4 regions of the Paenibacillus sp. CECT 9249 genome follow, and region 4 is predicted to be linked to each of the others. Evidence: riboswitches for the same ligand, from Rfam matches in the RefSeq annotation. Region 4 holds a riboswitch; each other region holds the start of a gene.
The links. Region 4 has a riboswitch for cyclic di-GMP ahead of LQ229_RS24105 (MucBP domain-containing protein). Riboswitches for the same ligand answer to the same signal wherever they lie in the genome.

Region 1: linked by a shared signal. The riboswitch ahead of LQ229_RS13445 (transglutaminase-like domain-containing protein) and the one ahead of LQ229_RS24105 (MucBP domain-containing protein) in region 4 are both predicted to bind cyclic di-GMP.
Region 2: linked by a shared signal. The riboswitch ahead of LQ229_RS11005 (isopeptide-forming domain-containing fimbrial protein) and the one ahead of LQ229_RS24105 (MucBP domain-containing protein) in region 4 are both predicted to bind cyclic di-GMP.
Region 3: linked by a shared signal. The riboswitch ahead of LQ229_RS19255 (HD-GYP domain-containing protein) and the one ahead of LQ229_RS24105 (MucBP domain-containing protein) in region 4 are both predicted to bind cyclic di-GMP.

Annotation. Positions count from the first base shown of each region.
Region 1 covers NZ_CAKKLI010000016.1:5,525-8,654, forward strand. The annotation lists gene erm (23S ribosomal RNA methyltransferase Erm) at 1-422, opposite strand, end outside; gene LQ229_RS27300 (erythromycin resistance leader peptide) at 712-756, opposite strand; cyclic di-GMP riboswitch class I at 1,320-1,404, shown strand; cyclic di-GMP riboswitch class I at 1,447-1,531, shown strand; gene LQ229_RS13445 (transglutaminase-like domain-containing protein) at 1,594-2,343, shown strand; gene LQ229_RS13450 (collagen binding domain-containing protein) at 2,805-3,130, shown strand, end outside.
Region 2 covers NZ_CAKKLI010000011.1:73,544-76,673, reverse strand. The annotation lists gene LQ229_RS11005 (isopeptide-forming domain-containing fimbrial protein) at 1-1,207, opposite strand, end outside; cyclic di-GMP riboswitch class I at 1,393-1,476, opposite strand; gene LQ229_RS11000 (protein adenylyltransferase SelO) at 1,644-3,107, opposite strand.
Region 3 covers NZ_CAKKLI010000032.1:43,931-47,060, reverse strand. The annotation lists gene LQ229_RS19265 (PilZ domain-containing protein) at 1-211, opposite strand, end outside; gene LQ229_RS19260 (response regulator) at 257-622, opposite strand; gene LQ229_RS19255 (HD-GYP domain-containing protein) at 637-1,500, opposite strand; cyclic di-GMP riboswitch class I at 1,633-1,723, opposite strand; gene LQ229_RS19250 (zinc ribbon domain-containing protein) at 1,833-2,576, opposite strand; gene LQ229_RS19245 (LCP family protein) at 2,611-3,130, opposite strand, start outside.
Region 4 covers NZ_CAKKLI010000057.1:26,068-29,197, reverse strand. The annotation lists partial or broken gene LQ229_RS24105 (MucBP domain-containing protein) at 1-1,932, opposite strand, end outside; cyclic di-GMP riboswitch class I at 2,083-2,170, opposite strand; gene LQ229_RS24100 (response regulator) at 2,280-2,657, opposite strand; gene LQ229_RS24095 (Hsp20/alpha crystallin family protein) at 2,939-3,130, opposite strand, start outside.

The DNA.
Region 1 (3,130 bases), on a different contig from region 4:
ACGATGACGCCTCTTTGAAAGCTGCTTGAAGGATGGTTCAGAAGCTTCTTCATAATTGGCGTTGTGATGGCGTACGGAATATTGGAGACAACAACAAACTTTTCTTTGGGCAAACGGATTTTCATCATGTCTTGATGAATAATGATTGTATTTGGATGTTGCGCGGTTTTCCGTTTGAGTATGTCGACAAATTTGGCATCGTATTCCACCGCTAATACCTTTCCGGCTCTTTGATTCAACACAGTTGTCAAGGCGCCCTTTCCAGCTCCCAACTCTAAAACGGTATCTTCGATGCTTATATTCGCTCGATCGACAATTTCATGAATCAACTTCTTGTTATGCATCAAATGCTGGCCGGAAAAATTGGGAGGCTCCCCGCGGCTTAACTTTTTCCCGCTGTACTTATGAATTTTTTTGGTCATATTATCTCCGCCTTTCGCAATTAAAAAAATCACAGGCGATCTGCCTGCGATTCAGAGTAAAGGGAAGAAGACCCATCTTTAATTAAGGGGTTTGCCAAGGTAGCCGTCACCTAATAAACCTTCCTTTTGTCTTGCAAAAGAAGGTAAACAATCCATAAAAAAAGAAAGGCAGAACGATCCGCCTTTCTACACATTACATATTTGCTATGCGAACATGAAGATTATTAAAAAAGGACAGACTGATCCCGTTTACTCCGCCTACGCAAGCAGAGCCTTTGAACGTATTCAATTACCGGTTCAAAGTAGGGAAACGCAGTCTCATTGAATGTGTCACTTTTTAATAATCCTCCTTGAATTTTAAAAAATATAACTATCAATATAAATGGTTTTGCGGAAAAAGTCAACGATTCCATCTTCGATTCAGCTTCGGCGTACGAACACAGCATCTGAATGGCGCTAACGAACTTGAGAAACGCTATAGCCGTAAAATCGATGCCATTTCAAATTCAACGAAACTCCAAGACGTTATTAGAGCGAAATACCGCCGCATTACCTACTATTTTGATGAATAACAATTTCTAGTTTCGTAAGAAAATATAGAAGCTCCATTTCCTTCGAATAACGATGCTAGGTTTCGTAAGCTGTATTTGCGGTATCGCTTGTTCCCGCTCGCTACTTCCCAATATTCCAGTTCCGCCAACTTATGCGGCCCGCCGGGCATATTGGTCCGATATTCGCAGGTAATCTGTTAATTACAAGCGTCAAACAGTGATTTTTTGCATTTCAATCGCTCCTTTTTCATTGATATGGCCTTTTGTTACCCATTTTTCCCAATTCTATACTAAAGCGATAGATTTTAAATGATAGATATGATAGAATATGAGCAACAAAGCGAATTCACGATAATGGCAAACCTGTTGAAAGGCAGGGACGCAAAGCTACAGGGCCTTCTCTTATGATAAGATGGCAGCCAGTTACCGAAGGGACAAGCTTTTTTTGTTTTTCTTCCCCAAAATAAAGCTTTACACGATAATGGCAAACCTGTCGAAAGGCAGGGACGCAAAGCTATAGGGCCTTCTTAACTATAAGATGGCAGCCTGGCCGCCGAAGGGAGTTTTATAGAGTGTGCAAGTTCGTACTGTTTCTATCAGCAGTTTTTATTTTTTGTTCCATGTTGCAAGCAATGCCGGTTCACGCCGAAGAAGGAAGCGCCTGGTTGAATAAAGCCAATGTGAAGGATGGAATTGTAAGCGTTGCATATGATGTGAAAACGGGTGTGAAAACCAAACTCCAGATTGCCAAAGGCGAGGAGAAGTACACCTATACTTTGAAGCCCGGCAAGGTAGACGCCTTTCCTCTTCAATCGGGCAACGGCGAGTACACCGTTAGCGTATTGGAGCATGTCAGCGACAATAAATATCGAGTGATGAAGAAGGATACGATCAAGCTTGAACTGGCCGATAACGCGAAAGTATATCTGAATTCCATTCAGAATGTAAGTTGGAAAGAGGCGAATCAAGCCGTTCGCAAGGCGAAGGAGTTAACCGAAGATCTGACCGCGGATACGGATAAAGTGAAGGCGATCTACAATTATATTATCAACCATATTAAATACGATGATAGTTTGGCAGTTTCCGGGGAGTATGTGCCTCAGATCGATCCGATCTTGACGTCGAACAAAGCGATTTGTTACGGATACGCTTCCTTATTTGCCGCAATGTTGAGAAGCGTCGATATTCCGACTCAATTGGTTATGGGCAAGAGCGAGTATGTCGATACGTACCATGCCTGGAACAAAGTGTATTTGGACCATCAATGGGTGACTATCGATACAACGGTGGATGCGGGTTGGAATGGCAGCAGCACCGCTTTCGACATGATCAAAGACGCATCCAAATATACTGCGACGAAACATTATTAAGATAGGCATGGAAGCCTTGAGTGTGCACTCGGGACTTCTTTTTTACGTTGATTCATTTCTTTTGTGAAATGTACTTATCCAAGAAAAACGAAGGTATGCTTTATCCTTGACGTAATGAAACATAATAGTTATTATAGAGTTTTTAAGTCCGTGTTTAAATCAGAAAATGTCGGATCTTGTGCGGAAACTCAATATAGTTATATGACACTTCTTTTTTTATTCAATTAAAGATAACTAATACCTTTAAAATCTATAATACCGAATCGACGACATATCGCATGAACCATGTTTAGAATTTGTTAAGAGGCGGGGTTTACAATGGGTATGGGTCCATCAATCATGGAGGGAGTTGGTCGTGGAAAGGTTTGGAACAGCCGGACTGACGCTTCAAGGATATTTAAAATAAGATTAGGAGAAATGTTATCAAAATGGGAAAAAAGGCAAGTGTAGTTATCATTGGTTTGTTGCTTATTTTACAAAGTATGTTTGTCGGAGGTGTTGTGCAAGCGGATGAATCGGCAACACCCGAAAGTTTGTTGCTCGTCGAGGCCGGGGAAAATGAAACCGGTACGGTAACGGACGCCGTATACAATCCATCGCCGGAGGAATCGGGCAGCATTTTAACGAAAGTGACCCTTACGGACGAGCAGGGAAATGTTGTTGATACGGTTCTGAATCCGGACAGCCGCTTGGAAATCGGCTCGGCGGTCAACTTATATTACGAATGGGAATTGCCGGATCCACACGGCTACAAAGCGGGAGACAAATTCACGTTCCAATTGCCGCG
Region 2 (3,130 bases), on a different contig from region 4:
AGGTCAGTTCATCCCCGACAAATACTTCTCCCTCCGGAGATACCGATTTTTCAGCGACAACGACCGAACCGATTGGCGGTTCGTTAGAAGCCGGAATCGTGTCGGAAGCCGTAGCGCAACCGGTCTTCGCCGAGATCGTAATGTCCTGAGATCGATCGGCATTTTTTAAGACGGCATGAATCTTCCCATTCGCATCGGATAATAACTCGGTTACGGATTCTCCGTTCGGCCCGGTTAGATTGCCTGAAGTTGCAGTCAGTGCTTCCAGCGAAGCGCCGGAAACCGGATTGCCCAGCGGATCAAGCAGCGTTACCGTTACTTGATGCTCTCCCTGCTCATCGGCCGCTTCCGTCGTTAACTCCAAACTGCTCGGCGCTTGTTTGTAATCATTTTGCGGATCGAGTGTTTCAATAGGAGCGTAGTCATTGATAAAGTACCAGCTATGGATATCATGGTTCTCGTAATTTGGGTATCCGGTTGATGCGGTAAAACCGGCATGGTACGTTCCCCCGTCAAAAATCGTACCAAGATCGATACCGTCTACATCCAATATTAAAGAAGAACTTTCCCGATCCGGCAAAATACCTAGACGAACCTGAACTTTCTGAGTTAAACCATCATAGTCGATCCATGTATAATACCGGTTTCCGTCAGATAATTTAAAATTGGTGCCATGATCCCTATTAAACTCATCCAAATCCGTATACCAGCCATCCTTATTTTCGAGCGGCCCATTTTCTGCGAGTCCAACGTAGTTTGCAGAAGGATCGTAACCAGGGTTTTGGAAGGTATCGTACTTAACCGTAAAACTAGGTTTAATGCCATAAAACCCAAGTCCGCCTCCAACTGCGTCTTGACTGGTTGTACCGGTCTGAATGGTAAAGGTCAGCCCGTCGCTTGCACCTGCAGGACTCGGATTCCTCATTTCAAATGAAAAAGCCGTACTGAATGAGTAATTGTTTACAGGACAAATTTCTTTATTGTTAAAAACTGCCCCGCTTTGTTCTGTCGCTGTCGGCGTCAATCGGATAAAATTGGCCCCGGCAGGAACTTGCGCACGACCATTTAAAGTAAACAATTGATTAATCGTACTGGGTGAAAACTCATCCAACTTGTAAGTCAGCCACTTCCCATCCGCAGGAGCCGCACTTGCATTTTGATTGTGCAAAGGCAGCATTGGATACGAGAAAATGATGAGAAAAGCCATCAAAATTTTAAAAATCCGATTTGCTATTATTTTCGCCTTCAATAGTTTCCCTCCCTACCGGCCAATTTTATAAGTCTTTATTAAAATCTTTGCTGTAATCACCACCTTGCCTTACTCCTTTTTTAAAAAATAAAAAACTCCATCCATAAACGAACATGCGCCAACAGACGGAGTTTTCCATCGTATTCGGCAGCTGGCTGGCATTGGACAATCCGTTAGCCCCTGTAGCTTTGCGTCCCCGTCTTTCAACGAGTTTGCTATTATCATACGAGAATATATTGAATTTTTTGAAACAAAATTACCTTTAGTATATATTGAAATAGGTTTGACGATTAGGTAGATTAGCCCTAAATTTGTTGAGATCTCTAATTATTTGTCGAATAAATGCAAATGCGCCCCCCCCTGAAAAGAGAGGGCCGCTTGCGAAGAGGAAATGTCAGGTGCCGCAAAACGTTCGGTAAGGCCGGTTCGACGGCGCAGGCGGCGCGGAATATTCCGCCTGTTCGGGAGAGTGCGCGTACGGGTTGGAAAGCACATGAAGCAACCGTTCCATCACGCTGTAATCTCCTCGCTCCGCCGCGGCTTCCAGCGCCTCTTCCACCCGGTGGTTGCGGGGGATGAGCGCGGGATTGCTGCCAAGCATCAACTGATGCGAGGAGGCTTGCGATTCCTGCTGCCTACTCAGCCTCGCCTGCCAGAGCTCATGCCATGAAGCGAATTCCGCAGCGCAAGATAAATCCGAGTCCTCCATCTTGTCAAAGGTTAAGGCTAGAAACGTATTGGTATAGTCCGCACGATACTTCTGCATCATACCGAGCAGGTCTCCGATCAAGGATTCGTCCTCCCGCTCTTCGTTAAAAATCCCCAGCTTCGCCCTCATGCCTGCGAGCCAATTCCGCTGAAACAACGAGGCAAAATCCGATAGCGCATCCTCGGCCATTGTGATAGACTGCGCCTCGTCGTCATGCAGCAGCGGCAACAAAGTTTCGGCGAATCGCGCGAGATTCCAAGCGGCAATATACGGTTGATTTCCATAAGCGTAACGGCCTTGCGTATCAATGGAACTGAACACCGTCGCCGGGTCGTACGCATCCATGAAAGCGCAGGGCCCGTAATCGATCGTTTCTCCGCTAAGAGCCATATTGTCGGTGTTCATCACCCCGTGAATGAAACCGACCAGTTGCCATTGGGCAATGAGCGCAGCCTGGCGCTTGACCGTTTCTTGCAGCAAAAAGAGATAACGGTTCCCGATGGGGCCGAAATCCGGAAAATGCCTTTGCAGTATATAATCAGCAAGGGTCCGAAGATCCTGAACCGTCCCCCATTTTGCAACGTATTGAAACGTCCCGACGCGCAGATGGCTGGCAGCTACACGGGTCAGAACCGCGCCGGGCAGCTCGGTTTCGCGGAGAATCGACTCGCCGGTTGTTGCCACCGCCAGACTGCGGGTCGTAGGAATGCCAAGGGCATGCATCGCTTCGCTAATAATGTATTCGCGCAGCATCGGCCCAAGCGCCGCCCGGCCGTCGCCTCGTCGGGAATATGGCGTTCTTCCCGAACCTTTCAGTTGAATATCGAACCGTTCGCCCGCAGGGGTGATTTGCTCGCCGAGCAGCAGCGCACGCCCGTCCCCTAACATCGTGAAATGCCCGAATTGATGCCCTGCGTACGCTTGCGCAAGAGGCTCGGCGCCTGCGGGAATCCGATTGCCGGCAAGCATCGCTGCGCCGTCCCCGCTGCGCAGCGCTTCGGGGTTTAATCCGAGAGACGCCGCCAATCGATCGTTAAGAACAACCAGCCTCGGCAAATGTACGGGAGTCGGGTCGACCTTGGAAAAGAACAGTTCCGGCAGACGGGCGTAACTGTTGTCGAAGTTCCATCCTGTGAGTTCCTGAGTCATTGTACCTTCCTTTTTTCTTATGT
Region 3 (3,130 bases), on a different contig from region 4:
ACTCAATCGTACATTTGTGTTCGAGCAGTTTGACCCGAAAAGCCTTTCTTCTTTCCTTGTCTTTCAATTTATCTTGCAGGTTTTTTATCGCTACCAGCAATTCATTGATCTCAGCATCTTTCTTCTTCATTCGCTTCGAATGATACAAGTACAACAGCCATAACACAACCAAACATGCGATTGCCGTTGCTACCCCTATCACGATGTCCATGTTCAATCTTGTCCTTTCTTTGAGTTTGTTCTTGCTTGACGATGATCAGCGTTTGTTCAGCACTCGATTCACCGCTTCTTGCACCCTGTCCTTCTGAAACGGTTTAACAACAAAATCGTCTGCCCCTGAAGACAAGGCATCCTGTATGAAAAATTGTTGTCCCATAGCGGATATCATGATAACTTTGACTGACTCATCGATCTGCTTGATTTCTTTCAGTGCAGACAACCCGCTTTTTTCCGGCATGGTGATATCCATCAAGATGAGATCGATTGGGTTGTTTGTGAACAGTTGTATTGCATGTTGTCCGTTCGTTGCTTCAGCAACCACTTCATGTCCGATTTCCGTCAATATGGAGGTTAGGATTCTTCGCATAAACATGGAATCATCCACAACCATGATTCGTGCCATACCATCACTTCTTTCTATGTTTGCAAACATTGATTTTCAATCATCTTTATCATGAGGTCTGTCACCTCAGGATCAAACTGCGTTCCTCGTTTATCATTGAATTCGTTGAGAACGTACGTTATATCGTTTTTGTCTTTGTATCTGCGTCTTGAAGTCATACTGTCAAACGCATCTGCAACTGAAATGATCCGAGTCAAAAACGGAATTTGGTTCTGTTTCAGTTTCATCGGATAACCACTGCCGTCAAAACGTTCATGATGTAACAGAACCATGTCGAGGATGTTTTCTTTCTGAAGTGGCTTGCTGTGCTTAAGTAACTCATATCCATAGTGAGGATGTTCTTTCATGATGGCATATTCTTCTTTGGTGAGTTTCGCAGGTTTTTGCAGGATATGATCCGGAATACCAAGTTTGCCGATATCGTGCAGTAATCCACCCAAATAAACAGAACGGCACTGCTTGCGGCCCAACTTCAATTGCTTGGCCATCTGCCGGGCATAATTTGCGACTTTATGTAGATGTTCGAATGTATAAGTGTCCTTCAGATACATAGTGTGTAATAGTGTCTCGATCTGCTCGATCATCTGATTTCGAGCAAGCAGGGATATATTGATTAGCAGTGCCACAACATACCCCGAAAAGAACAACAACGCCCAGCTTAATATGTGGGGAGTCAATGAAAATGAGTCGGAATTTATCATCTCTACATTCATTGTCGTTAGCAATAGACTGATGATTGCAAGTCCATACCATCTCCTGAATACGAATCCCAAAGCTAGCATCATCAACACTTCTTCAAGCAATATCATCCACGATGCTTTCGATAGAAACGTTAATGAAAAGAGGAGGGCCACTGCAATCCATAATGCAACTTTCATCGGATTTCTTTCGCACCATATCGTAAATATCAATTTATTGAACTGATTATCCATTCTAGGACACCTGCCATTGCTGTAAAAATAAAAAACACTCCCTTGCCGAAGCATGGGAGTGCATGATGATCCCTGTCTTTCGGTAACTGGCTAGCATAGTGAATGGACATTCACCTTAGCTCCTTTAGCTTTGCGTCACTAATTTTCATTAGCTTTGCCTTTGTCGTATCACAGAAAATTATGTCGAATTTTTATATTTTATTTTATCGATTGAAATGGATTCTGTCAAAACACAATTCACATTGGTGAAATACTCTATCATACCTTGGAGTTGCTAATCACGCAAACTCGTAATGACAAAATCGACATATCCGTGCTTTTGCTTTCACCGTCTCCGCACATTGCGGACATTCTTTTGTATCATCTACAATGTTTGCAGTGGCAGGATCGGCTTGTCGAATCGCAGATACTTCTTGTTCAAGGAGTTCTTGTTGGTTCAGCATATGTTGTTCATACCAGAGCTTTTGCTTCACCATTTCATCCTGATAGTACTGTTCCATGTTCTGCATTTCATCTCGCAATTGTTCCAGCTCGGTTTCCAATGAATGACTCAATTCCTGCACTTCTTGTTGTCTGCTCAACGCTGTATTGCGGATGGATGCTCCTTTGGCAATGAGGACAATACCAATGATCAAGATGACGACGGCAATGAAAAGGATCACCATCGCAACTGAGCCATCAGTCCTCACTAACGTAAATCCCATGAGGAAGACTAGCAAGCTGAAAATGACAACAGCCCATCCGATTACACGGAGGAATCCGCCGCCAAGCTGACCGCCGACACCTGTCATATTGTACTTACTGAGTTCGGATTCTTTTTGTGCAATCTCTTCCTTGATCGACTGCATTTTAATTTTGTATTCCCGCTCCAAATGATCGAGTTTCATCTTGAACGCGTCACTTGTATTGACGGTACGGACAAATTTTTGCAACGTTTCATCACCTGCTTTGTATTTGAGATAGTTAGTGATCGAAGACTTCGCTTCCAAATGCTTAACCTTGGAATCAATGTTGGCGTTCAAAGTAAGTAGATTGTCTCAGAAATGACATTGGAGGCTATTGATCATGCAACACATTTTGCACATACTCTTGCAATTGGGCTTCATCAACGGCGATTACATTTTTATCATCGATTACTACCTCACGAATGAGTTCGATTGGCGGCAACTGAATACTCTCAACGTCATCTATGTCCAGTTGGAATGCGACTTTACTAAGCTGTAACAGATCACCCATTGAAATATCCGTTATCACGTATGAACTCATCGAATGAATCAGATCAGACATGGTTGGCATGGAGGCATGATCCTTAAGCTTGTCCAGTATGGCAACCAAAATATTGCGTTGGCGTTCGGTTCTTGCATAATCGCCCATCGCATCCATTCGAAATCGAACGTATTGCAGCGTTTCATGTCCATCCAAATGCTGATAACCTTCATCCAATTGAATATGGTATTCCGGATCTTCTCCTTCAGGGGCATACTCCATTGGTTTTTCCACTTCGTAGTCAATGCCGCCCATCGCATCAATCAAGTTAATAAATCCCTCATAGTCTGCAAACACATAGTAATCGATA
Region 4 (3,130 bases):
TGCCGTGTAATGGAACGTATACACTTGGTTTTCGTCAGCGGTAAACGTGTAACTGTCCTTCGACTTCGTCGGCGTGTAGCCCGGTACTTCCTCGGCAGTCAGTTCGATCGTTTGACCTGTCTTGCCATCATGAGTCGTTGGGTCGATCAGATCTTGACCGTCTTCGTCAACATAGCGTACCGTTACCTTCTGTTCGTTCGCCGTGTAGTGGAAGATGTACTCTTGACCTTCCGCAGCGGTGAACGTGTAGCTGTCCTTCAACTTCGTCGGCGTGTAGCCCGGTACTTCCTCGGCGGTCAGTTCGATCGTTTGACCTGCGACTCCATTCACCGTTGTCGCTTCAGCCAGTACTTTATTTGAACCTTGTTCCAAATATTTGACGGTAACAGTTTGTTCAACAGCCTCCGTATAACCGAACCAAATAGTAGGCGTTAAATTCGTTGTCGTCAATGTGACATCTTGCGGGCTGGTTCCTACTTTAAGTTGGTAACCTGAAAGGATAGGCGCTGTGACCGTATATGGTACTCCTCTTTCAAGAGCTTCGTTGCCGTTAGAATCTTTGAAATATTCACTGTGCAACTGTTCAGCGAATTCCCGACCCTCAACGACTTCGCCGTCCGCATTGACAGGTTCTCCATTCGCATTGACTTTATAGCCTTTAATTAGAATGGATCCACTGCCGATGCTGACTCTTGGCACTTCAAAATTCTTAGACGTATCCCGACCGTTAACATCTGTGTAGTTCATGGTCGTCGTGCCGTTCGTCGGGTACAGTTTGTTGGATTCCGGATTCTTGGTTTGATCCATCACGACTTTGTAAGTTAACGTTGCGGGTTGGCCTTCCATAATGTTGCCGGCTTCCCAAGTAAACGTCTCGCTGACAGGATCCCAAGATATCGTTCCTTGAGAAGGAGTATAAGATCCAGCCGGCGGGACCAGATTGAACATTTCGCCCATCGGGTCGGTAATGATTGCGTTCTGAGCGGCGTACGAAATCTTTCCTGCCAGCTCGGAGTAAATTTTATCCAAGTCAGCGCTGCTAGCAGAGTAGTAGCCTTTGTTTTGGCTGTTATTGAGTACGTATTCCGCATTATTGCCGCTTCCTACATCAAGTCCGATCGAGTAGATTCCAATTCCTGCTTTTTGAGCGAGCTTCGCTTCTGATAAAGTGGCTATTCCGTTATCTAAAACTTCATGCCCATTTACTTTGTATGTCTCGCCCCAGCAATAACCGAGAAAACAGCCTGATTTCTCCAGGTTGTAGTTACTGCCGTCACCGAGAATGGTGTTATAGGTACCAAAATTAGTAAGTGCAAAATTATATTTATTTCCCGGCCATGATTGGGATTCTGCTGCTATAGCCTTGTAACTATATGTCGGCTCTCCGTCACTTAATAACACAATGACCTTGTTCTGGGCAGAACTCCCATCTAGCAATGTGCGAGCTTTGTACAAACCTGCTTGAATGTTGGTGCCGCCGCTGGCCGTAATCCTTTCAATTGCCGTTTTTAAAGAAGCTTTTTGGTTAACTCCACTAAAGTCGGAAACAGTGCTAGCACTATCACTGAAAGAGACAACCGCAATTCTTGTTTCGGAGCCCGGGATGAGCAAGTTATCAACGAATTTCTTCGCGGCTTCTTTCGCCTTCGGCAGCCGGCTTTGATTCGGGCTCTTCGTCATACTCCCCGATTTATCAATTACTAGTACGACATCCGAACGGCTCTTAATATTTTTGCCTTCAATTTTTAACGTGATTTCCCATTCGCCGGATTTCCCCGTCGGTTCCGCCGTCTTGCTTAACTTGATCGCTCCGGGATTCGGCCAGATCACTTCCTCTGAATTGGCTGCCTGCCCGAACGCTCCCGGCGTCAGCCCGAAGAAAACCGTGAACAAGCATAGCCATGTGACTACGACTTTTAAACGCCCTTTCATATGTACCTCCTCATTTTTTCATTAGAATCCTCCTTTTCAGACTCTATTTTCCCTACCCTCCTCATCGAAGATTCGATATATGCTCCTCGGAATATAGTATTCCGTTGAGAACGCAGGAAAATAAAAAGTCCGGCCGCATTAACGATTGTTAATTGCAGCCGGACGATCATTAGTCAAACGACTATTAGACTCCAAAGCTTTGCGACCTAATCTTTCGATTAGTGTGCCGAGTTTTCAATTTTGCATTAGTACAATAGTCCTATCTTTGTGTTGCCAATTTTAATATATTTTACTAAATGACTTTTGTCAACTATCATTTTGAAAATTTTTGTAATTATTTTCAATTTTTACAGCATTCCTGGTTTCGATGCAAATAGTTTATCTATCGTTTCTATGATTTCCGCACCATGGCACGGTTTCACGATATAATCTTTGGCCCCTAGACGGATCGCCTCCAGGATGATCGTTTTCTGTTGAATCGCAGAACACATAATAATCTTGGCGTGCGGGTCCAGTCCTTTTATACGTTTCAGCGCGGTTAATCCATCCATGCCCGGCATCGCAATGTCCATCGTTACGAGGTCGGGTCTCACTTTTTGATAGAGAGCTACGGCTTCGTCGCCGTCAGCGGCTTCGGCCGCAATTCGAAACCCGTTGGATGTCAATACGGATTTCAACATGGTCCTTGCGAAAACTTCGTCATCTACAACCATGACAGATTTCATACGTATTACGAACCCTCTTTTCCATTGTCGTACTTAACAGGGATTAATTCTAAAAGATGCAAGCATATCGCGCCATCCCCCAAAAGAGGTGTTTTTCACGAAACCGTATGTTCCATGCCTGCTCCGGTTGTGCGGCATATCGCTTTGTTAATGGGTATTCGTTCAATACAAGCAGTTAGAACAACACTTTTATATTTTTCCAATTGTAAGGGATTACCAACGCAAAAAAAAACCGATCTGTACGAAACAGATTGGCCATTTTCTGGGAAATCATTCAAAATTCAATGAAATTGAACGTCGATTCTTCTTTTGGTATCTCCTTGCACTTTCGGCATATGGATCTCCAGAACCCCGTTTTTGTATTTTGCCTGGATTCCTTCGGAAGATACGTTCGAAGGCAAGCTAATAGAGCGATGAAACCGGCCGTAAAACCGTTCTTGCCGATGCATTTGCTCTTCTTTCACTTCACTGAC